4 regions of the Bacillus sp. HSf4 genome follow, and region 3 is predicted to be linked to each of the others. Evidence: predicted binding sites of a transcription regulator. Region 3 holds the regulator's gene; each other region holds the start of a gene.
What was found. Region 3 encodes Rex, which represses fermentation and respiration genes when NADH is low (regulators of the CRP and FNR family bind a similar motif). Its sites were predicted from a motif close to TTGTGAAATATTTCACAA; they were not measured.
Positions count from the first base shown of each region.

Region 1 (5,353 bases), 940 kb from region 3:
TGCGGCGATCAGCGGCAGCTCTCCGGCGAACAATGTCCAGGCCAACCAGGCGCCCAACACTGAAATAATCAGTCCAAAGTTGATCAGAACAGCTCCCCATTTGCCGACGATATGCTCCATGATGGCTGCCATTGAAGGGTTGGGAAGACCGGCCAGGTTTTCCTGGTTTATGACGCCAAACGACAGCATGGTGATCATGATGTAAATCGCCAGCACGCTGATCAGGCCGATGACGGTCGCCTTGCCGACATCGCTCGATTTCTTGGCCCGGCTTGAAAAAAGAACGGCTCCTTCAATTCCGGTAAACACCCAGACGGTGACGAGCATCGTGCTTTTCACTTGCGAACCGATTGATCCAAGCGACAGTCCTTGTCCCCAAAAATCCTGAGTAAATAAATCAAGATGAAAAACAAAGATGACGGCGATGATAAAAGCAAAAATCGGCACCAGTTTTGAAATCGTTGTAATCAAATTAATCATGGCAGCGGACTGGACACCGCGCAGAATCAAAAAGTGTACGCTCCATAAAATCACGCTTGCACCGATAACGGATGCGATGTTTTGGCCGTCTCCAAATACGGGGATAAAATAGCCGACAGCGCTAAACAGCAGGGTTCCATATGCGACATTGCCGAGAAGGGCCGCGAACCAGTATCCCCAGCCGCTGTTAAAGCCCATAAAATGGCCGAATCCCTCCCGTGCATAAGTAAAAATGCCGCCGTCTAAATCAGGTCTTTTCGTCGTCAGATTTTGGAAAGAGAAGGCCAAGGCAATCATACCGACACCGGTAATGACCCAGCCGATTAAGATGGCGCCGGCCCCTGCCCCGGAAGCCATATCGCTGGCCAGATTGAAGGCTCCGCCGCCGATCATTGAACCGATCACAAGCGCGATGAGCGCAAACAGCCCCAGTTTTTTTTCTTCCGCCATTGTTGGTCACCTCATTCGGTTTAGAATGGAAAAGGGGATCTTTCACCCTTTTCCTATCAGTCAAGATCGCCCAATGTAGCCGCCATGACAGCTTTGATCGTATGCATCCGGTTTTCCGCTTCATCAAATACTTTAGAGTGCTTGCTGCGGAACACTTCATCTGTCACTTCCATTTCTTTGATGCCGTGTTTTTCGTAGACGCTTTGTCCATATGTTGTATGAAGGTCATGGAAGGCAGGCAGACAGTGCAGGAAGATGACATGGTCATTTCCGGTTTTCCTCACGAGCTCCATGTTCACTTGATAAGGTTTTAAAAGCTGAATCCGTTCGGCAAACTTGTCTTCTTCCCCCATGGACACCCAAACATCGGTATACAGCACGTCCGCTCCGGAGACTCCTTTGTCTGTATCGCTTGTGACGGTCACTTTTCCTCCTGATTCTTTTGCGAAAGCTTCCGCCATTTCGACGATTTCCCGATCAGGGAAAAGGTCTTCCGGTGAGCAGATTCTGACGTCCATTCCGACTTTGGCTCCGCCGATGAGCAGGCTGTTGGCGACATTGTTCCGTCCATCGCCGATATAGGTGAGCTTGACCCCCTTCACGCGTCCGATATGTTCTTTTACCGTCATAAAGTCGGCCAGCATTTGTGTCGGATGCCACAAGTCTGTTAAGCCGTTCCAGACCGGCACACCTGAATGCTCGGCAAGCGCCATGACTTTTTCGTGTTCAAAGCCGCGGAACTCGATGCCGTCAAACATGCGGCCGAGGACTTTTGCCGTGTCTTCAATCGATTCCTTTTTGCCGAGCTGAATGTCGTCTTTGCCGAGATATTCCGGATGTGCCCCAAGATCGATGCAAGCCGTAGTGAAAGCACAGCGCGTTCTTGTTGACGGTTTTTCAAACAGTAAAGCGATGTTTTTGCCTTCCAAATAGCGGTGTCTGATTCCCTGTGCTTTTTTGTCTTTTAAATCTTGGGCAAGGTCGAGCAAATATAGGATTTCTTCTTCAGAAAAATCCTTTTCAGCCAAGTAGCTTCTTCCTTTTAAGTCAATTGTTTTTGCCATGTTCTCTCTCTCCTTTTTCTGTTGAATTCGCCTATTTTACATCCTCACGGTAGAGCGGCATGCTCATGCAGCGCGGGCCTCCGCGGCCTCGGGAAAGCTCTCCGCTTGGGATTTCAATGACTTTGATACCCTGCTCTCTCAGGCAGGCGTTGGAAATATAGTTTCGATCATAAGTCACCACTACGCCGGGAGCGATGGCCAGCGTATTGGAGCCGTCGTTCCATTGCTCGCGTGCTGAAGCGATTTCATCTCCGCCTCCGCAGAAAATCAAGTTGACGTCTGAAAGGCCGAGCGTTTTCTTCAGCACTTCCAGCAAGTTGTGCTCTTCTGTAATATGAATGTCGTCTTCCGTTTCTCCCCGCTCAAGAATGAAGATCCGCATTTGTCCTTCAGGTCCCTGGATGGCGGGATGAATCGTGAATTGGTCGCGGTCGACCATCGTAAAGACGGTATCCAGGTGCATAAACGCCCTGCTTTTCGGTATTTCCACGGCAAGGACCCGCCGAATCCGTTTCTGTTGTTTAAACAAATTGCGAACAAGCCGTTCGATCGCCTGTGCGGTTGAACGTTCTGACACACCGATCGCAACCGTTTCTTCATTCAACACAAGCTCATCGCCGCCTTCGATATTGAAGTTGAAATCCCGGTCAAGCCAGACGGGGATGTCGTGTCCTTTAAACCGCGGATGGTGCTGAATGATGTAGCGCATAAACAAGGATTCTCTCCGGCGCGCGGGTTCCTTCATTTTATTGATGGTGAGTCCGCTGCCGATCGCTGCCGCCGGATCTCTTGTGAAATAAAGGTTTGGCATCGGGTCAAGATAAAATGGATAGTGGTCTTCCATCAGCTCGTGCAGGTGAGAGCGAAGCCCCAGTTCGATTTCATTTTTGCGGACGCCGCTCATCACACGTTCGACCATTGCTTCCGCTTCAAAGGAGAGCAAGTATTCTTTCAGTCTGTGATAAGCCCCGTTGATATCGGCTTTGCTCTCAGATAAAAGCTCGCTGATAAATCGTTCACGGACTGAATCGTCTTCCAAAGCTTCAGCGGTCAGCTTCTCTAAATAAAGAACCTCTGCGCCTTGATTTCTAAGGGTCTCTGCGAATTGGTCATGTTCGTTTTGCACGGCCGGTAAAAAAGGAATGTCGTCAAAGAGAAGCTTTCCCAGGTACTCGGGGGTGAGATTTTCCAGTTCCCGCCCGGGCCGCTTCAGCATGACTGTTTGTAAATGGCCGATTTCTGAGTAAACGTTGATCGGTGCTGTCATGTTCATCCCGCCTCCTACACTCTTTTTGTTACATGTAAAGCTTAAAACAGCGGGAGATCACGCGATGTGAAAGCGATAACAGCAAAAATGTGATCTATTTCACGTGTTTTTTGATGACACAAAAACAAAAATGAATAAATATGACATATCGAAAAACATCTCTTGTCAGGGCAAAGTGAAGAACGTATAAAATGTGTATATTTTACAAGGATCATTTTTTAAAATTTTTTTAGGGAAATATAAAAAGCCGATCCGCATGATGGGATCAGCTTGTTCAAACAGGCAATCAGCAAAAATGTTCACAGAATGATTGCGCGTTTTTCGATGATGGGGTAACCACAAGGCAGGTGTCATTTCCGCATATACAGCCCAACATTTCCGGGCGTCCGAGCTTGTCAAGAAGAACGCCGATAGCATGGGCATTTCCAGGCATTGTTTTAATGATGACCAAGTTTTCCGCGCGACTCACCTGCAGGACAACGTCCGATAATTTATCCTTCAAAATTTTTGATGGGTTGACGGATAATGATGCGTTCGTGGTATAGACAAGCTTTCCGTTTTCATTTAGCTGTTTGACGAGGTACATCTCTTTAATATCCCGGGAAATGGTCGATTGGGACGCTGCTGCTCCACGGCTTTTCAGCAAGGCCGCCAATTGTTCCTGGGTTTCCACCGGATGTTCAAGAATGATTTGTTTAATAAGCCAGTGCCGTTTCTGTTTCTCCATATGAGGGCCTCCCTATGGCGAGCACGTATATCTACTATTATAGGATGTTTTGTTGGCTGTGCATGGAAGCTATTTTACAAAAAAACAACTATTTTATACTGGAAAAAGGGCTTGCTTGGCACTGAAAATTCACTTATAATGCTTGAAGATGACAAAATGATAGAACTGTAGAAAAAGTGGTTTTCTAGGGTTCCGCAGGTGCACCGCACTTGGTCTGGTCCGAGAGAAAACACATAACGAACAATCGTTATGACACGGTGGGATAAAAGCCCAGGAGTTTTGGCTCTTTCTTCATAAGAAGAGCGTTCTCCTGGGTTTTTATTGTGTTTTAACATACATCACTTCATTTTCGAAAAAGGAGTTGACGATATGAAAAAGAAAGCAATGGACATGATCATGATTACGATAGGAGCCTTTTTCTTTGCTCTGGCCGTGAATCTATTTGCGATTCCGAACGATTTGGGAGAGGGGGGCGTCACGGGGATCACGCTTATTTTATACTACGTGTTTGCATGGTCGCCGGGCATTACTAATTTTATCCTGAACGGGATTCTCCTCATCATCGGATATCGCTTTTTAGATAAAAAAACGACGATTTACACGATCATTGCGGTCGTCGCCAATTCATTCTTTCTGCATGTCACAGAAGACTGGGTGATACCGGCTGATGAAGTGATCATCAGCACGATTTTTGCCGGTGTATTTGCCGGCGTCGGCATCGGCATGATCATCCGCGTCGGCGGAACCACCGCCGGGTCCGCGATTCTCGCCCGGATCGCCAATAAATATTTTGACTGGAACATCAGCTACGCCTTATTGATGATTGACTTGGTGGTCGTATTCAGCTCCTACTTTATCATCGGGGCGGAGAAATTGATGTTTACGGTTGTCATGCTTTACATCGCAACAAAGGTCATGGACTTCATTATTGAAGGGCTTAACACGAAAAAAGCGATCACGATTATTTCCGAGCACAAGCATGAAATTGCCGCACAAGTCAACACGCTGATGGACCGCGGGGTCACGGTACTGTCAGGGAAGGGCCATTACACAGGCCATTCAAAAGAAATTTTATATATTGTGATCAATAAACAGGAGCTGTCCATGCTGAAAAAAATCATCAAAAGCACGGATAAGAAAGCATTTGTCATCATCCATGATGTCAGAGATGTATTTGGTGAAGGATTTGTTGATATCTCGAAATAAAAAAGGGCTGCCGAACAAGATCGGCAGCTTTTTTTCGTTCTTTTGACCTGTTATGAATCATGATTCAAAATGCCTATTATGAATTTCAACCACAAACTTTTCCGCTTTTGTGAATTCCCTTCAAACCGCTTCGTTTAGGCAAGTTGTTCCATACATTTC
Region 1 covers NZ_CP120679.1:4,167,758-4,173,110, reverse strand. The annotation lists gene arcD (arginine-ornithine antiporter) at 1-930, opposite strand, end outside; gene argF (ornithine carbamoyltransferase) at 987-1,994, opposite strand; gene arcA (arginine deiminase) at 2,026-3,261, opposite strand; gene argR (arginine repressor) at 3,548-3,988, opposite strand; guanidine-I (ykkC/yxkD leader) riboswitch at 4,162-4,267, shown strand; gene P3X63_RS21505 (YitT family protein) at 4,358-5,194, shown strand.
Region 1: arcA (arginine deiminase) is a predicted target of Rex. The motif match lies at 3,349-3,366, and genes of this name have one in related genera.

Region 2 (5,353 bases), 1.4 Mb from region 3:
ATGACGTATCGAATCCCGGGGCCATCGACCGTACCAAAGGTCTCAATCGAATGAATGTTTCCCAACATGTGAAGATCGCCTCTTTTCCGGGAGCGAAGCAGGAAAGCTTCGCCCCAATTGCTTACATTGATTCATGGAATGTTCTGCTGATCACGTCCAATTGCTGCTCTTTCGTCAGTTTAATGAAGTTGACCGCGTAACCTGATACACGGATGGTCAGCTGCGGGTATTTTTCAGGGTGTTCCATCGCATCAAGCAATGTCTCTCTGTTGAAGACGTTCACATTTAAGTGATGTCCTGTTTTTGCAGCATAGCCGTCAAGAATGCTTGATAAATTAACGGCGCGGGTTTCTTCATCTTTGCCGAGCGCTTTCGGGACGATGGAAAATGTGTTGGATATACCGTCCATTGCATAGTTGTAAGGCAATTTCGCCACGGAAGACAGAGAGGCGAGCGTTCCTTTTGAATCGCGGCCGTGCATCGGATTTGCACCAGGGGCGAACGGTTCGCCGGCCCGCCGTCCGTCCGGTGTATTTCCCGTTTTCTTGCCGTAAACAACGTTTGATGTGATCGTTAAAATCGACATCGTATGAAGCGACCCGCGGTACGTTTGGTGCTTGCGGAGCTTTTTCATAAACCGTTCGACAATGTCGACAGCTATGCTGTCCACACGATCATCATTGTTACCGTATTTCGGGAAATCACCTTCTGTTTCAAAGTCAACAGCGAGGCCATTTTCATCGCGAAGCACTTTTACTTTGGCATATTTGATAGCGCTTAACGAGTCGGCCACAACGCTTAGTCCCGCGACACCGGTTGCCATTGTCCGCAGAATGTTTGTATCATGCAGAGCCATTTCAATTCTTTCGTAAGAGTACTTATCATGCATGTAATGGATGATGTTCAGCGTGTTGATGTACAGAGCGGCAAGCCATTCCATTGTCTGATCAAACTTGTGCATGACTTCTTCATAATCGAGTACATCTGAAGCGACCGGCGGCATTTCAGGTGCGACTTGAACCTTGTGTTTTTCATCTTTTCCGCCGTTAATCGCGTAAAGAAGCGCTTTCGCGAGGTTGGCGCGGGCACCGAAAAATTGCATTTGCTTGCCGATTTCCATTGCGGATACACAGCAGGCGATACCGTAATCATCGCCATATTCAGGTCGCATGATATCATCATTTTCATATTGAATGGAGCTTGTTTTAATCGACATTTTCGCACAGTAGTGTTTAAAGTTTTCAGGAAGCCTGACAGACCAAAGCACGGTCAAATTCGGTTCAGGTGCAGGCCCCAAGTTATCAAGCGTATGAAGAAAGCGGAACGAGTTTTTCGTAACAAGAGCCCGTCCGTCATGTGCGATCCCTCCGATCGATTCTGTCACCCAGGTCGGATCTCCGCTGAACAATTCATTGTACTCAGGTGTGCGGGCGAATTTGACCAGGCGCAGCTTCATGACGAAGTGGTCGACGAGCTCCTGGGCCTCCTGTTCTGTCAACACACCGTTTTTAAGATCTCTTTCGATGTAAATATCAAGGAAAGTCGATACGCGGCCAAGGCTCATCGCGGCTCCATTTTGCTCTTTGATGGCTGCCAGGTACGCGAAGTAGAGCCATTGAAAAGCCTCTTTTGCATCGGCGGCCGGGCGGGAAATATCATAGCCGTAGCTTGATGCCATGGCCTTCAATTCATTCAAGGCACGGAGCTGCTCAGACAGTTCTTCGCGCAGGCGGATATTTTCCTCCGACATGAGCGGGCTGGTTTCCTTTGCATCTTTCTTCTTTTCATTGATTAAAAAGTCTACGCCGTAAAGTGCGACTCTGCGGTAATCGCCAATGATGCGTCCGCGTCCGTATGCATCAGGAAGCCCGGTGATAATCCCGACTTTTCGCGCAAGCTTCATTTCATCCGTGTAAGCGTCAAAAACACCTTGGTTATGGGTTTTCCGATAATCTGTAAAGATTCTTTCCACTTCATCATCCAGCTTAAATCCGTATGACTCGCATGCCTGCTTCGCCATGCGGATGCCGCCGAAAGGCTGGAGCGAGCGCTTAAACGGTGCATCTGTTTGGACGCCGACTACTTTTTCTAAATCTTTGTCCAAATATCCTGGATTGTGAGATGTGATCGTGGAGACGATTTCCGTATCCATATCAAGGACTCCGCCGTTGTCCCGCTCTTGTTTGCTTAAATCCATGATTTGGTCCCATAATCTTGTTGTGGCTTCTGTTGGAGATTCGAGAAACGATTCGTCACCCTGATAAGGCTCGACATTACTGAGGATAAAGTCCCGGACATTGACTTCTTTTTGCCACACATTTTCAGTGAAACCCTTCCATTGTTCCATTTTCATCCACCTCTTTTTGAATCAATTTAATATAACAGCTGTTACCTCTATATCTTATGGTTAATATAACAGACTTGAATGTGAAAAAAGTCACACAATCTTGTGAAATACTTAACAAGTTTGCGAAAGTTCTTTGAACATCTACTATTTAACGTGTTAGAGCGTTGGTTTACAGAATGACAATGTACTATAATAAGTAGCTTTTCCACTAAACTGTTATATAAAATATGTATAGCTCTGTTTGGATCACACAAATAAGCCGGTGGCTGAATGACCGGCTTATTTGTGTGAGGCGAGCCTTATCGGCATCCGACAGAGATCGTTTGGTTGCCGAACGATTCAAGCGTACTTTTCAATACATAGCTGCCGGCGGGGAGATGGTGAAACTCATAAACTCCTTCCGGCTCGACTGCCTTTGTTTGCAGCAGAACACCTGACAGGTCATAGACATGAATGTAATGCTGCCGCTCCCTGAGCTGGCTTTTCAAGTCCGTCGGGATTTCTCCTGATAGAATAAAACCGGGTTGATCGGTTATGCCCGGGTCAATTTGCTTTAGGATCTCCACATCAGGCTCTGTTCCGGATGAAGGTTCAAGGGAGGCAGGCTGTCCGACTTGGCACTTTAGGTACAGCCTTTCCATCGATGCCATGTGGACGCTGATATCCCAATATTTCATGGCTTTTTCTCGCGCCCGTCTTCCCAATTGTGAGCGGAAGGCGTCATCGTCCAGCAAATGCCGCAGCTTTTCCGCAAGTGCATCACTGTTGCCTGTGGGAACGAGCAATCCGTCAGCGCCGTCTTTGATGATTTCTTTTATGCCGCCTGCTTCTGCGGCCAGGATCGGTTTTGCGGAAAATTGGCCTTCCAGGATCACAAGCGGAAAAGTATCATGCAGTGAAGGCAAAACAATGATATCGCTGCCGTTCATTAAGTGAGGTATGTCATGCCGTTTTCCGAGAAAGGAAATGGCTGCCCCGATGTCGAGCTGTTCGGCTGTACGCTGCAAAGCTTCCAATTCCGGCCCCTCCCCCGCCAGCAGGCAGTGAAAATCCTTCCGTTCTCGGCTGAGTTTGGAAAGGGCTTCAATCAGGTAGCGGTGCCCTTTTACCGGTACCAGCCGGGCCGGGCAGAGGATGGTTTTTTTGCCTTCATCTCGGCTTTTTTTCGCCGGATTTTCATTTTCGATAAAGGGTTCCTTGACGATGCCGTATGGAATGACTTGAATTTTGGACGGGGTGACACCGATTTGGATCAGCTGTTTTTTCAGCCACTGGCAGGGAACGGCAACAATGTCGCCTGACATCGCCCCCAGGCATTCTTCCATTTTCATATACTGCTGTTCACGTTCCGTTTTATTGTAAAATTCACCGGTTACTTTTGCCTCGTGATATTTAAAATTATGAAGCGATACGATCAGCGGAATATGCGGGGGCTTGGAACGGGCCATCGCTCTGGCCGTCATAAAATCGTGACAGTGGATGACATCGTAGCCGCTCATGTCAAACTGCTTAATAGCTTGTTCCAGGCTGTAGCGCTCCATTTCCCTCCAATAGATCCACAGCGGATATTTTGCTGTGTAGGATGTTTGAAAGCGGCGGATGAGCTCGCGTTTCATGCTGTGTTTATCTGCTGACTGCTGATCTGCGATTTGAATGTTCAGCCAGCTTTTATCATGTGACATAAGATCGACGGTGTGTCCTTTTTCTTCTAAGCTTTTTCGAAGTGTATCAATATAGGTGGATGGGCCGTTTGTGTGTGGAGAATACCGATAATAAGCAAGCAATATTTTCATATGTTTCCCCCTATCTGTCGTTAAACTTATCGGAACCCACTCCCATAGCATTATATGGCCGAAAGCGAAAAAAGTACGCGATAAACACCGAAAACACCCATTGCCCGATTGGGAAATGGGTGTTGTTTATGAAGCGGCTAATATTTCGGCGATCCTGTCTTCGATCTCTTGCCCTTTTTCATCATCCAGCAGCTGGTTTAAAAGGATGGAGAAGATCAATGTGTCTCCGCTTTTGGTGTCGATATAGCCCGATAATGAGCTCACAGTTGAAAGCGATCCTGTTTTGGCTCTGACTTTGCCTTTGACCGAAGGGTTTGTCAATCGGTTCCGAAGCGTTCCGCCGACCATTCTGTCGCTTGCCCCGCTTACGGGCAGTGAACGGATGTAAGAGGAAAACCATTCTTCATGTTGGACGGAATACAAAAGCTTGGTGATCTGATGAGCGGAAAGGAGATTGATATGAGAAATTCCCGAACCGTCTCTAAGCAGCAATGCATCTGTATCAACACCAAGCGCTTCAAGCTCTGTTCTCATCACTTCAAGTCCCTTTTCCCAGCTGCCTTCTTTTTTCACCGTTCTCCCCATTTCCTTGACCAATGTTTCGGCATGGCCGTTGTTGCTCAGCTTCATAAAAGGGATCATCAGTTCTGACAGCGGCATGGATTGATGAATCGTCATGAGCTCCGCATTCTTCGGTGTTTCACCGATTTTTGCGTCTCCGAGGATGTGAATGCCTTGGCGGTGAAGCGCCTTTTTAAATAAATCGAGCGCATAACGGGAAGTCTCCCAAACAGCAACCCATTGCCTGACTTTTGATGCTCCCTGCGGAATGGTTCCTTGAATATGGATCGTGTTTGTACCGTGGTCCCTTTTCACTTCGATGTCCTTCTTTTTGCCCTCGGGGACAGTTTTGGCATGATTGACGACGTTGACAACGTTTGTCTTGGGGGAAACGGCCACCGCTGGTTTTTTTCCGGCTTTGCTGCCCGGGGTCACCTCGAGAATGACTGTGCCTGCATCATAATCTTCGTTTGGCGAGGCTGTTAAAGCAGACACCTGGGCGCCGTAATACTGATCTTCATCGCTCCAGGCCAGGTCGCTGGAATAGCGGACATCATCATACCAGGTGTCATCTCCGACAAGGTGTCCGCGAATTGAAGTGATCCCTTTTTTGCGAATGTTTTCAGCCATCTCCTCAAAGTCTTTTGTTAAC
Region 2 covers NZ_CP120679.1:2,124,514-2,129,866, forward strand. The annotation lists gene pflA (pyruvate formate-lyase-activating protein) at 1-68, opposite strand, end outside; gene pflB (formate C-acetyltransferase) at 122-2,347, opposite strand; gene P3X63_RS10875 (glycosyltransferase) at 2,647-4,140, opposite strand; gene dacB (D-alanyl-D-alanine carboxypeptidase/D-alanyl-D-alanine endopeptidase) at 4,267-5,353, opposite strand, start outside.
Region 2: pflB (formate C-acetyltransferase) is a predicted target of Rex. The motif match lies at 2,448-2,465, and genes of this name have one in related genera.

Region 3 (5,353 bases):
CGAGCGCCACACTTTCACCGCGGGTAATGTGGAAATCGAGCGAGCGGAGAAGCGGGGGCTGATCCTGATAGCTGACGGTTAAATCCTGAACCCGCAGCACATCGTTTCCGCTTTGCCTTGAAATGTCAAAGCGAAAGGACGCCGACTTTTCATCACCCAGCGGTTTATCCATGACTTCCATCCGTTCAAGCTGCTTTCTTCTGCTCTGTGCGCGCTTTGTCGTTGAAGCCCTGGCTAAATTGCGGTCGACGAAGTCCTGCAGCTTGGCGATTTCATCCTGCTGTTTTTCATACAGCTTCGTTTCTTTTTCAAGATGCTCTGCCTTCAATTTAAGATAAGAGCTGTAGTTTCCGATATATTTTTTGCTCTGGGAGCGGGAAATCTCGTAAACTTGTGTGACAACTTTATCGAGAAAGTATCTGTCATGGGACACGATTAAAATCGCTCCGCTGTAGTTTTGCAAATATTGTTCAAGCCATGTCAGCGTGTCGATGTCCAAGTGGTTCGTCGGCTCATCGAGAATGAGGAGATCGGGCTTTGTCAAAAGCATTTTACCGAGAGCGAGCCGCGTTTTCTGTCCTCCGCTCAAGTCCTGAACGCGGGCGTTATCATCAAACCCGGCAAAACCAAGTCCGTGCATGATGGATCTGACTTCGGCTTCATATTGGTAGCCGCCCTTGTCTTTAAACTCCTGCTGCAGCCTGTCATAAGTTTTCATTAAAGAGTTCAGCTTGCCCGGATCAGCATGCGCCATTTGCTCTTCGATCGAACGCATCTCTTGTTCCATTTTCTTGAGAAATTCAAATACCGACAGCAGTTCTTCCTTAATCGTCAGCTTTGAATCAAGCCCTGAGTGCTGGTCCAGGTAGCCCATCGTTAAATCTTTCGGCTTGATGATTTCACCTTTTTCATATGACAGCTTTCCTGCGATGATTTTTAAGAAAGTCGATTTTCCGGCTCCGTTGCGTCCGACGATCGCAATCCTGTCCTTTGATCTGACTTCCAGCTTTATATTCGTTAAAATAGTATCAGCCCCAAACGATTTTGCGAGCTGATTGACTTGCAAGATCATCATGATATTTCACCTCTTGTCTGCTATTTTAAGTGTAGCCTATCAACCGGCAGTCAGCAAACAATTAAGTGAAGTCTGGAAGATTTTAACCAAAAGAAAAAGACAGAACGAAAAAAATAGTGTATGATCGTTATAAGGAGAGTTTTGATCATGAATGAATTTACACATTTTAATGAACAGGGCAGAGCGAGGATGGTTGACATCAGTGAAAAGGAAGCTACAGTCCGCACCGCAGTAGCCGTCTCAAGTGTGTCCATGAATAAAGAAGTACATGAAAAAATCAACAACCGGGAAATCGGGAAAGGCGATGTGCTGGCAGTGGCTCAGGTTGCCGGAATCATGGCGGCAAAACAAACTTCCGCCATCATCCCGATGTGCCACCCGATCGCGCTCAAGGGAGTTGATATTGCCTTTCGGTGGGAGGAAAAAGAACAGAAAAGCGTGCTGCATATTCAATCTAGAGTCAAGACGAGAGGGAGTACAGGTGTGGAAATGGAAGCGTTAACTTCCGCCTCCGTCTGTGCGTTGACCGTCTATGACATGTGCAAAGCGGCGGATAAGGGAATGGTGATAGGACCGACATGTCTTCTCGAAAAGACTGGCGGGAAAAACGGTGGCTACAAAAAGGAAAAAGCTGATGTAAACATGGAGGATCGTCTATGAACATGGATCATTCAAAAATTCCGCAAGCGACAGCAAAACGGCTGCCGTTATATTATCGTTTTCTAAAAAACCTTCATGCATCCGGAAAACAGCGTGTATCATCCGCTGAGCTGAGCGATGCCGTCAAGGTCGATTCCGCTACCATACGCAGGGATTTTTCCTACTTTGGCGCCCTCGGCAAAAAAGGTTACGGCTACAATGTCAATTATCTGTTGTCCTTTTTCAGAAAGACGCTTGATCAGGATGAAATGACAAACGTAACACTCATCGGTGTGGGGAATTTAGGGACAGCCTTTCTCCATTACAATTTCATCAAAAACAACAATACGAAAATTGCCATGGCTTTTGACATCAATGAGAATAAAATCGGCACCGAGGTGGGCGGCGTTCCGGTCTATGACTTAAACGCCCTTGAAGAACATATGACGGATGACATTCCCGTCGCCATCTTGACGGTTCCGGCCCAAGCCGCGCAATCCATCACAGACAGGCTGGTCGCGCTGGGCATTAAAGGGATTTTAAATTTTACGCCGGCTCGTTTGAATGTGCCGGACCACATTCGAATTCATCATATAGATTTGGCGGTTGAACTGCAGTCACTCGTGTATTTTCTGAAGCATTATTCAATGAATGACAAGTGAAAAACGGGAAGCTTAAAAGTAAAGGAAAGGGGGCAGGCATTGATGCCAATCGGTCCTGGAAGCTTTATTTTAATCGTCGTGGTGGCGCTTTTAGTATTCGGCCCGAAAAAACTTCCGGAGCTTGGAAGAGCGGCCGGAAATACGCTGCGGGAATTTAAAAATGCGACAAAAGGGTTGGCTGACGACGATACGGATAAAAAGAAGGAAGATCAGTAAGATAGGATGACATTTATGAAGGGAAAAGAAATGTCGCTGGTAGAACATATTACAGAACTTCGAAGACGACTCATGATGATTTTTTTCTTTTTTGTCGTTTTTGTTGCAGCAGGCTTTTTTTTGGCAAAGCCGCTGATCATTTATCTGCAGCAGACGGATGAAGCAAAGCTGCTCACGCTTAACGCGTTTAAGCTGACTGACCCTTTGTTTGTGTATGTGCAGTTTGCTTTCATCATCGGCGCTGTCTTGACTTCGCCGCTTCTTTTATATCATCTGTGGGCTTTTGTCAGCCCCGGGCTGTATCAAAAAGAGCGTAAAGTGACGCTCAGCTATATTCCGGTATCGATCATACTTTTTTTAGGCGGCATTGCCTTTTCTTACTTTATTTTATTTCCGTTTGTCGTCGATTTTATGACGAGGATCTCCGATGATTTGAACGTCAATCAGGTCATCGGAATTCATGAATATTTTCAGTTTTTGCTGCAATTAACGCTTCCTTTTGGCTTATTGTTTCAGATGCCTGTCGTGATCATGTTTATCACGAGGCTCGGTTTGGTGACGCCCATGTTTTTGTCCAGAATCAGAAAGTACGCCTATTTTGTTTTGTTTGTTATCGCGGCGCTCATCACACCGCCTGAAGTATTGTCTCATTTAATGGTTTCTGTGCCTTTATTGCTGCTTTATGAGCTCAGTATCGTGATTTCAAGAATCTCTTACAGACAGGCGCAAAAAACGATCATCCAGGAGGAAAACCAGGCGTTTTTGAAAGACCAGAGCAAATAAAGAGCCATTCCCGCGGAAAGGGAATGGCTCGAAAGGGCTCTTTATTTTTTTCGCTTCATTCTGCCCGACAAGGCGAACATTTTGAAGGAAATACTGATATTATAGGCGGCGAAAAGCATCAACAGAATGGTGTAAAAAGACCATATGCCTCCCGGTGAGGTGGATGCCAGGTAAGTAAACAGCACGCCTGTCAATAAATAAATGACCCCCCAAAACACAGGGCTTCTCATCATAAAAATCCTCCAATAATCAATTGCATTTTCTCGAGCCGTTCCAAATATTCTTCAATAGGCCCTTGGAAAGTCTGAATCAATACAACGAGCGTATTCATGGCGACATGGGCGAAAATCGGAACGATAATCCGGTTTGTTCTGACGTATAAAAAGGCGAACGTAAATCCCATTGCCGCATAAATGAGCAGGTGTGAGAAATCCATATGGACAACCGAGAAAAGCACTGAACTGAACAGAGCGGCAATGAAGAAATTCGTTTTTTCGTAAATAGCGCCGAAAATGATCTTTCTGAAAATGATTTCTTCGAGAATCGGACCGAATACGGAAGAGACGAATATCATCAGCGGTATTGTGTTAATGAGCTGCATAATGTGCTGCGTATTTTCCGATTCCGGTTTGACCCCAAGCAGGTTCATTTCGATTGAAGCGGCAATCGACTGGGCAAACAGAGCGAGGAATACGCCGCCTACCGCCCAGGCAATAGATGCGCCGGCAGATGCTTTCTTGCCGTTGCGAAGCGTCGTTTTCGGCGCCGTCCTCAAGATCAACAGCACGATGACAAGACAGAGCGAAAAGGCGATGATCAGCCAAATACCTGAAAGTGTAAGCTCCGCTTGAGCGGGTTCCATGCCTCTTCCCACTCCGAAAAAGTACAAGAGGGGAATGCCGACAACAGATGACAGATGCATGAGGACATATGTCAAAATAATAAACCAGTATTGTTTTTTCAAGCCGTATGTACTCCTTTTCTAAAATCTAAACAGGCTATGTTTATTGTAACACACCTTTTTGAAATTATAGGTCGCTGAAGGTATCACGGGAAAAATGTAAGCGTAAAAAATTTTCACCTTATCACTTGAAATTAGCTGGGAGATTCTTTATTATAAGAATTGTGTTAGCACTCAACAGATGCGAGTGCTAAAATTACATATGAAAATATTGAGGAGGTTGTTTCATTGTTAAAGCCATTAGGTGATCGCGTTGTCATTGAGCTCGTTGAGTCTGAAGAAAAAACTGCTAGCGGAATCGTACTTCCTGACTCCGCAAAAGAAAAACCCCAAGAGGGTAAAGTGGTTGCTGCCGGTTCAGGCCGTGTATTAGAGAGCGGAGAGCGCGTGGCATTAGAAGTTAAAACAGGCGACCGCATCATCTTCTCAAAATATGCAGGTACCGAAGTGAAATATGAAGGTACTGACTACTTAATCTTACGTGAAAGCGACATTTTAGCTGTCATCGGCTAAGTCTTAAATAAACATTACACAATATTATAGGAGGTTCGGATAACATGGCAAAAGATATTAAGTTTAGCGAAGAAGCCCGCCGTTCAATGCTGCGCGGTGTCGATGCATTGGCGGATGCTGTAAAGGTAACGTTGGGACCTAAAGGACGCAACGTCGTTCTTGAGAAAAAATTCGGTTCTCCATTAATCACAAACGACGGTGTAACGATCGCGAAAGAAATCGAGCTTGAAGATGCTTTCGAAAACATGGGTGCGAAGCTTGTTGCTGAAGTTGCCAGCAAAACGAACGATGTTGCCGGTGACGGTACAACGACAGCGACAGTTCTTGCCCAAGCGATGATTCGCGAAGGTCTTAAAAACGTAACAGCCGGTGCAAATCCTGTAGGCGTCCGTAAAGGAATCGAGCAGGCTGTGGCTGTAGCGGTTGAAAGCCTGAAAGAAATCTCTAAACCAATCCAAGGCAAAGAGTCCATCTCACAGGTTGCTGCGATTTCAGCGGCTGATG
Region 3 covers NZ_CP120679.1:685,021-690,373, forward strand. The annotation lists gene P3X63_RS03445 (ABC-F family ATP-binding cassette domain-containing protein) at 1-1,075, opposite strand, end outside; gene moaC (cyclic pyranopterin monophosphate synthase MoaC) at 1,223-1,735, shown strand; gene P3X63_RS03455 (redox-sensing transcriptional repressor Rex) at 1,732-2,376, shown strand; gene P3X63_RS03460 (twin-arginine translocase TatA/TatE family subunit) at 2,419-2,592, shown strand; gene tatC (twin-arginine translocase subunit TatC) at 2,599-3,375, shown strand; gene P3X63_RS03470 (YdiK family protein) at 3,417-3,605, opposite strand; gene P3X63_RS03475 (CPBP family intramembrane glutamic endopeptidase) at 3,605-4,339, opposite strand; gene groES (co-chaperone GroES) at 4,565-4,849, shown strand; gene groL (chaperonin GroEL) at 4,894-5,353, shown strand, end outside.

Region 4 (5,353 bases), 970 kb from region 3:
CCGGCGCCGGCCATGATTCTGAAGCTCCAGAACGTCGTTTTCACCGGCGGAATGTAGTTTCCTTCGCCATACTTCTCTTCATATTGTTTTTGCAATGTTTTCATTCCCGGCACATCACCGCTGAATTGTTTGTACGCCAGGTAGCTGAGCGCATACGGAATGCTGATTTCTGATTTGTTTTCCTGCTTGTCCGAATCAATATTGGCCAAAACCGTCCATGCCGCCGGATCGCCGCTGTCATCCCAAAGCGCTTCACTTGCCGCCATTTTCATCGGCTGGCTTTTCATCAGATGCTGTGCCTGTTCATGCCCGCTGAAAGCCACGCCGAGGCCGGAAACCAGCGCCACAACCAGCGCGATTTGAAAAGACTTTCTGAAAAACAGCATTTCCTGTTTTTTCAGCATTTTATATGCACTCACACCGGCAATAAAAAATGAACCGGTTGCAAGCGCGCCGAAAATGACATGGGGAAATTCCACCCAAAGCTGCGGATTCTTGATGATGGCGAAGAAATCGGTCATTTCCGCACGGCCGTTTTTGATCGCGAAACCAACAGGCTCCTGCATAAATGAATTGGCCGCCAAAATCCAAAACGCCGACAGCATAGTGCCCAGCGAAACAAGCCAAATCGACAGCAAATGAACCTTTTTCGGCAGGCGATCCCAGCCGAATATCCACAGGCCGATAAAAGTGGATTCCATAAAGAATGCCAAGAGCGCCTCCACAGCAAGCGGAGCGCCAAACACATCCCCGACAAAGCGGGAGTACTCCGACCAGTTCATTCCGAACTGAAATTCCTGCAGAATACCTGTCACTACACCGACGGCAAAGTTAATTAAAAATAAATGCCCCCAAAATTTAGCCATCGTCCTGTAAATGTCTTTTTTCTTGGTCACATAAAGGGTTTCCATCAATGCAACCATAAAGACAAGCCCGATCGACATCGGCACAAAAATAAAGTGAAAAATCGTTGTTGAAGCAAATTGAAATCTGGCTAAGATTAATTCGTTCATCCCCTGCTTCCTCCATTTCCAAAGTTGATCACAGATCATGAAGTTTGTTCAACATTTCACAATAGATTGATGAAAGGTGACGCTGTTAAACGCCCTTTGAAGTGATTGGCCGAAAATTAATCCAATAGACTTATAAATCAATCTATCGACTTCTTATATAAGTAATTTACACCGTTTATTCATAGAAAAAAAGATCTAATTACCTAAAAAATGGTTTATTTTGTGTCCAAACATTGACTAAACTTTAAACTTTTTTTGACAGCTAATAGGATTTATTTACCATGACCCATGGAGAAAGCACGCCGATCAATAAAAAAACACCCTTTGAAGGGTGTCCAATACCTGTCACAAAATCGGTATCTTTTGCCTATATCCATTTTTCACCCAATATACCGCTCTACTATGTTCTCAGCATGGGGCAGATAGCTGCAGCCAAACGAATTCAAATGCAAATAGACGTAAAAAAGCTGATAAAGCGGCCATATTTCCCGGTCCAGCGGCTCGCCTGAAGCTTCTTCATAAGCGCGGTAAAACCGATCCGTAAAACCGCCGAATAAAGCGGTCATCGCCAGATCCATCCGGCAGTCGCCATACAGAACAGCCGGATCGATGAGATATGGAGAGCCGCCTTCCCCCGCTATCCAGTTGCCTCCCCACAGATCACCGTGCAGAACAGATGCGCGGGGGCGATCCGGGAGCCAGCGGCCGATCGATTCAGCGAGACGGATATGACGTTTGGCCTGCCGGCCGCTTAAAAACCCTTTGTCCTGCGCAACCGCAATCTGCGGCAGCAGCCTTTTGTCCCGATAGTAATCATGCCAGCTCGCATACTTGCCGTTTTCCTGCTTGAATGTGCCGATATAATTGTCATACGACAGCCCGTAATAAGGTTTTTCCGCATGATGCATGGCCGCGAGCCGTCTTCCCAACTCTTCTTCCGTTTTGTCCGACCGAACGCTTTTGATATATGATAGTACGAGAAAACGCTCCAAATCCTTCTGGCTGTTATAAGCCAGAACCTCCGGCACCAACACCGCCTCTGTTTTGCCAAGTTCATGCAGCCCCATGGCTTCTTTTTCGAAAAAGTCGGCAGGCACTCCTTCGTTTAACTTGATAAACAGATGAGCTTCGTCTGTTTCTACGAGAAACGCCCGGTTGATGTCGCCTCCTCCCGCTTCCTTCACCTGTTTGATGAAGCGGCCCACTCCGGCTGATGTGACTGCTTTTTCAATGGTTGTTTTGACATCCATACTGTCACCCCCACTCACTTTATAACAAACCTTATGCGGAAATGAAAAGAGTTCGGCAGGTGAAGGGTTTCTGAGATGTTTACATGTTTTATAGATTGTTGTTCACATAAAAGTCATTTATATTTGTGAAATATTTCACAATATCCTGCTATACTTAAGTCGTACTCAAAAGACTTCTTAGTAAATACTTGGTGGTGGTAAACATGGAAACTAAATCGCTGATTCGCGTAGAAGAGCTTGCTTTGAAAAAATACGGAATATTCGAACAAAGCCGTCTTCATTATCTTCTTCGTTCTATACTGGCAAGCATGTTCATCGGATTCGGCGTGATCGTAGCATTTAAAACAGGGAACCTTTTTTATCTTGAGGGGTCTCCGTTCACATATCCAATTGCAGCGGTCACATTCGGGGGAGCCATTATATTGATTGTCTATGGCGGGGGAGATTTATTCACGGGAAACACGTTTTATTATACATTTGCAGCGCTTCGCAAAAAAATGCGCTGGACTGATGTCATCAAGATGTGGATCTTCAGCTATGCGGGAAACTTAATGGGCGCCGTCCTATTCGCAACCATCATCTTTGCAAGCGGCCTATTGAAAGATTCGTCTTCCACCGGCTTCTTGCTGAGCGTTGCCGAGCATAAAATGAATACGCCAGCCATCGAATTGTTTTTTAAAGCGATTCTTTGCAACTGGCTCGTCTGTCTGGCGTTCTTTGTGCCGATGTCACAAAAGGGCGACGGGGCGAAAATGTTCTCCATGATGCTGTTTGTTTTTACTTTCTTTATTTCCGGATACGAACACAGCATTGCCAACATGGCCACTTTTGCCGTCGCCTTGGTGACAGACCATCCTGAAACGATTTCCCTGGCCGGTGCCGTCCACAATATCATTCCGGTTACATTGGGAAATTTGGTCGGCGGAGCATTTATGATGGGGTTCATGTATAACTATGCGAACAAACCGGAAGCAAACGGCGAAGAAATCATCAAAAAACCGCACTGATAAATGATCATGAAACCGAGCCTTCATTCATAAAATCAGGTGACATTAAAATGGGAGGTTCGCGGACATGCAGCATTTTCAAACGATTTGCCGGCAGTTCGGACAAATTTTAAATGGAGAACCGCACGTCGAAAACGGCGTTTGCTCCGTCAGTATCAACCGGCACTTAAATATCAGAGTTCAGGGGAGGCCGAGCAGGGGAGTCGGGATGGAGGAAGTCATGTTCGAAGCGCTTGATCAAAACGGCATCGCCCTCAACATGGCGGAAATCGCGATTTTGCCGAAAGAAATCCCGGTTTTCACAAAAAAGCTGACCGATCAGGGCCTGATCATCAGCGCGTTGCATAACCATTGGCTGTTCACTGAACCGAATCTGTTATACATCCATTTTCAGTCAGTGGAATCGCCGTTAACATTTGCAAGAAAAACAGCTGCCGCTTTATCTGTTTTACAATAAAACGGCAGCTGTTTGTTTTCTTTATTCATTCATTTTTCCCATCGCAGAAAGCGCGACTCTCTCCACCGCTTCAGCGACGATTTCATGAACGTCGGGATTCAGCGGATCTGGCACAAGGTCGCCTTGTTTTGTACAGGATGCAATCGCCTCTGCTGCTGCGACCAGCATCGGATGGCTGATCGATTCCGCCCCTGCGTTCAACACGCCTCTGAAAATGCCCGGGAATCCAAGGACATTGTTGACGGACCGGCCGTCAGCGGCGTAGGCTGCACCCGCCTCAAGCGCATCTTCAGGCTCAATCTCCGGTTTCGGATTGGAAAGAGCCAAAATCACCTGGCCTTCACGAACCCATTGTTTCTTGATCAAACCTGGAACACCGGTAGTGGCGATGACGATGTCACAGCTTTCCATCAGCTCTTCAATGCTTTCAGCCGCGTGTCCCCCGTAATTTTCCAAACGGGCCATCGCTTCCAATGATTTATCCGTTCCGACAACCCGTTTGACACCGTAAGCCATGAACATCCGACAGATGGCAACCCCAGCTGCTCCGAGCCCGATTTGGCCGACATGCGCCTGCTTTAAGTCGACGCCGGCGCTTTTAGCGGCTGAAATCGCCGCCGCCAGCGTGACCACAGCGGTGCCGTGCTGGTCGTCATGCATCACCGGGATGTTCAAATTGTTTTTCAAGCGCTCTTCGATTTCAAAACAATGCGGAGAACCGATGTCTTCAAGGAGAATCCCGCTAAATCCGGGCGAAATGTTTTGAACTGTCCGCACAATGTCGTCAGGATCTTTCGTATCGAGCAAAATCGGTACACCGCTAATGCCCGCCAGCTGGTCAAATAGAGCGGCTTTCCCTTCCATAACAGGCATTCCGGCAACCGGGCCGATATCGCCGAGGCCGAGGATGGCCGTTCCGTCCGTCACGATCGCCACCGAATTGCCGATTCCTGTATAGATGTTTGCTTTTTGCGGCTCTTCCTTTATAAGCTCGCAGACGTTTGCCACCCCTGGAGTGTAGACCCTTCTCAAGTCCGCCAATGAGTGAATCGGCATCTTGCTCTTCATGCCGATTTTCCCGCCTTCGTGTGCGGCAAGGACATCATCTGAAACGGTATGAAGATGGATGCCTTCTTTTAAATTGCGAATTACGTCAAGAATCTCCGTCAGCTGCTCTTCATGCTCAACCTGAACGGTGATGTTGCGCATCGTATAATTCGGCCCGACCTTGATCGTTTCAACTTCTCCAATATCGCCGCCGGCAAGGCCGATGGCCGTTGTCACCTTTCCAAGGTTTCCGGGTGCCGAAGGGATCTCCAGCATCAAATTCCGAATAATGTTATTGCCATTCATAACTGAAATACCTCCAATGATTGATTAAAGATCAGCTACCCCGCAGGTGAATCTTTTTTGTCCGTATACCAAATGAATTTCCCTGTATAGCCGTACAGAATCGCAAGTCCGATGGAAACGAAGCTCAGCCACATAAACGGCAGATAGGAGAACGTCGATACGCCGAGAATCCCGGCCATATAAATTCCGTTATCTGACCACGGCACCATTCCCGATGTCATGGTCCCCCCGACCTCCGCGTTTCTTGACAGCACCCTGCGGTCGATATGCAGC
Region 4 covers NZ_CP120679.1:4,137,163-4,142,515, forward strand. The annotation lists gene P3X63_RS21355 (cytochrome ubiquinol oxidase subunit I) at 1-1,013, opposite strand, end outside; gene P3X63_RS21360 (fructosamine kinase family protein) at 1,394-2,263, opposite strand; gene P3X63_RS21365 (formate/nitrite transporter family protein) at 2,467-3,270, shown strand; gene P3X63_RS21370 (DUF1259 domain-containing protein) at 3,338-3,727, shown strand; gene P3X63_RS21375 (NAD-dependent malic enzyme) at 3,749-5,080, opposite strand; gene nhaC (Na+/H+ antiporter NhaC) at 5,116-5,353, opposite strand, start outside.
Region 4: P3X63_RS21365 (formate/nitrite transporter family protein) is a predicted target of Rex. The motif match lies at 2,387-2,404, and genes of this name have one in related genera.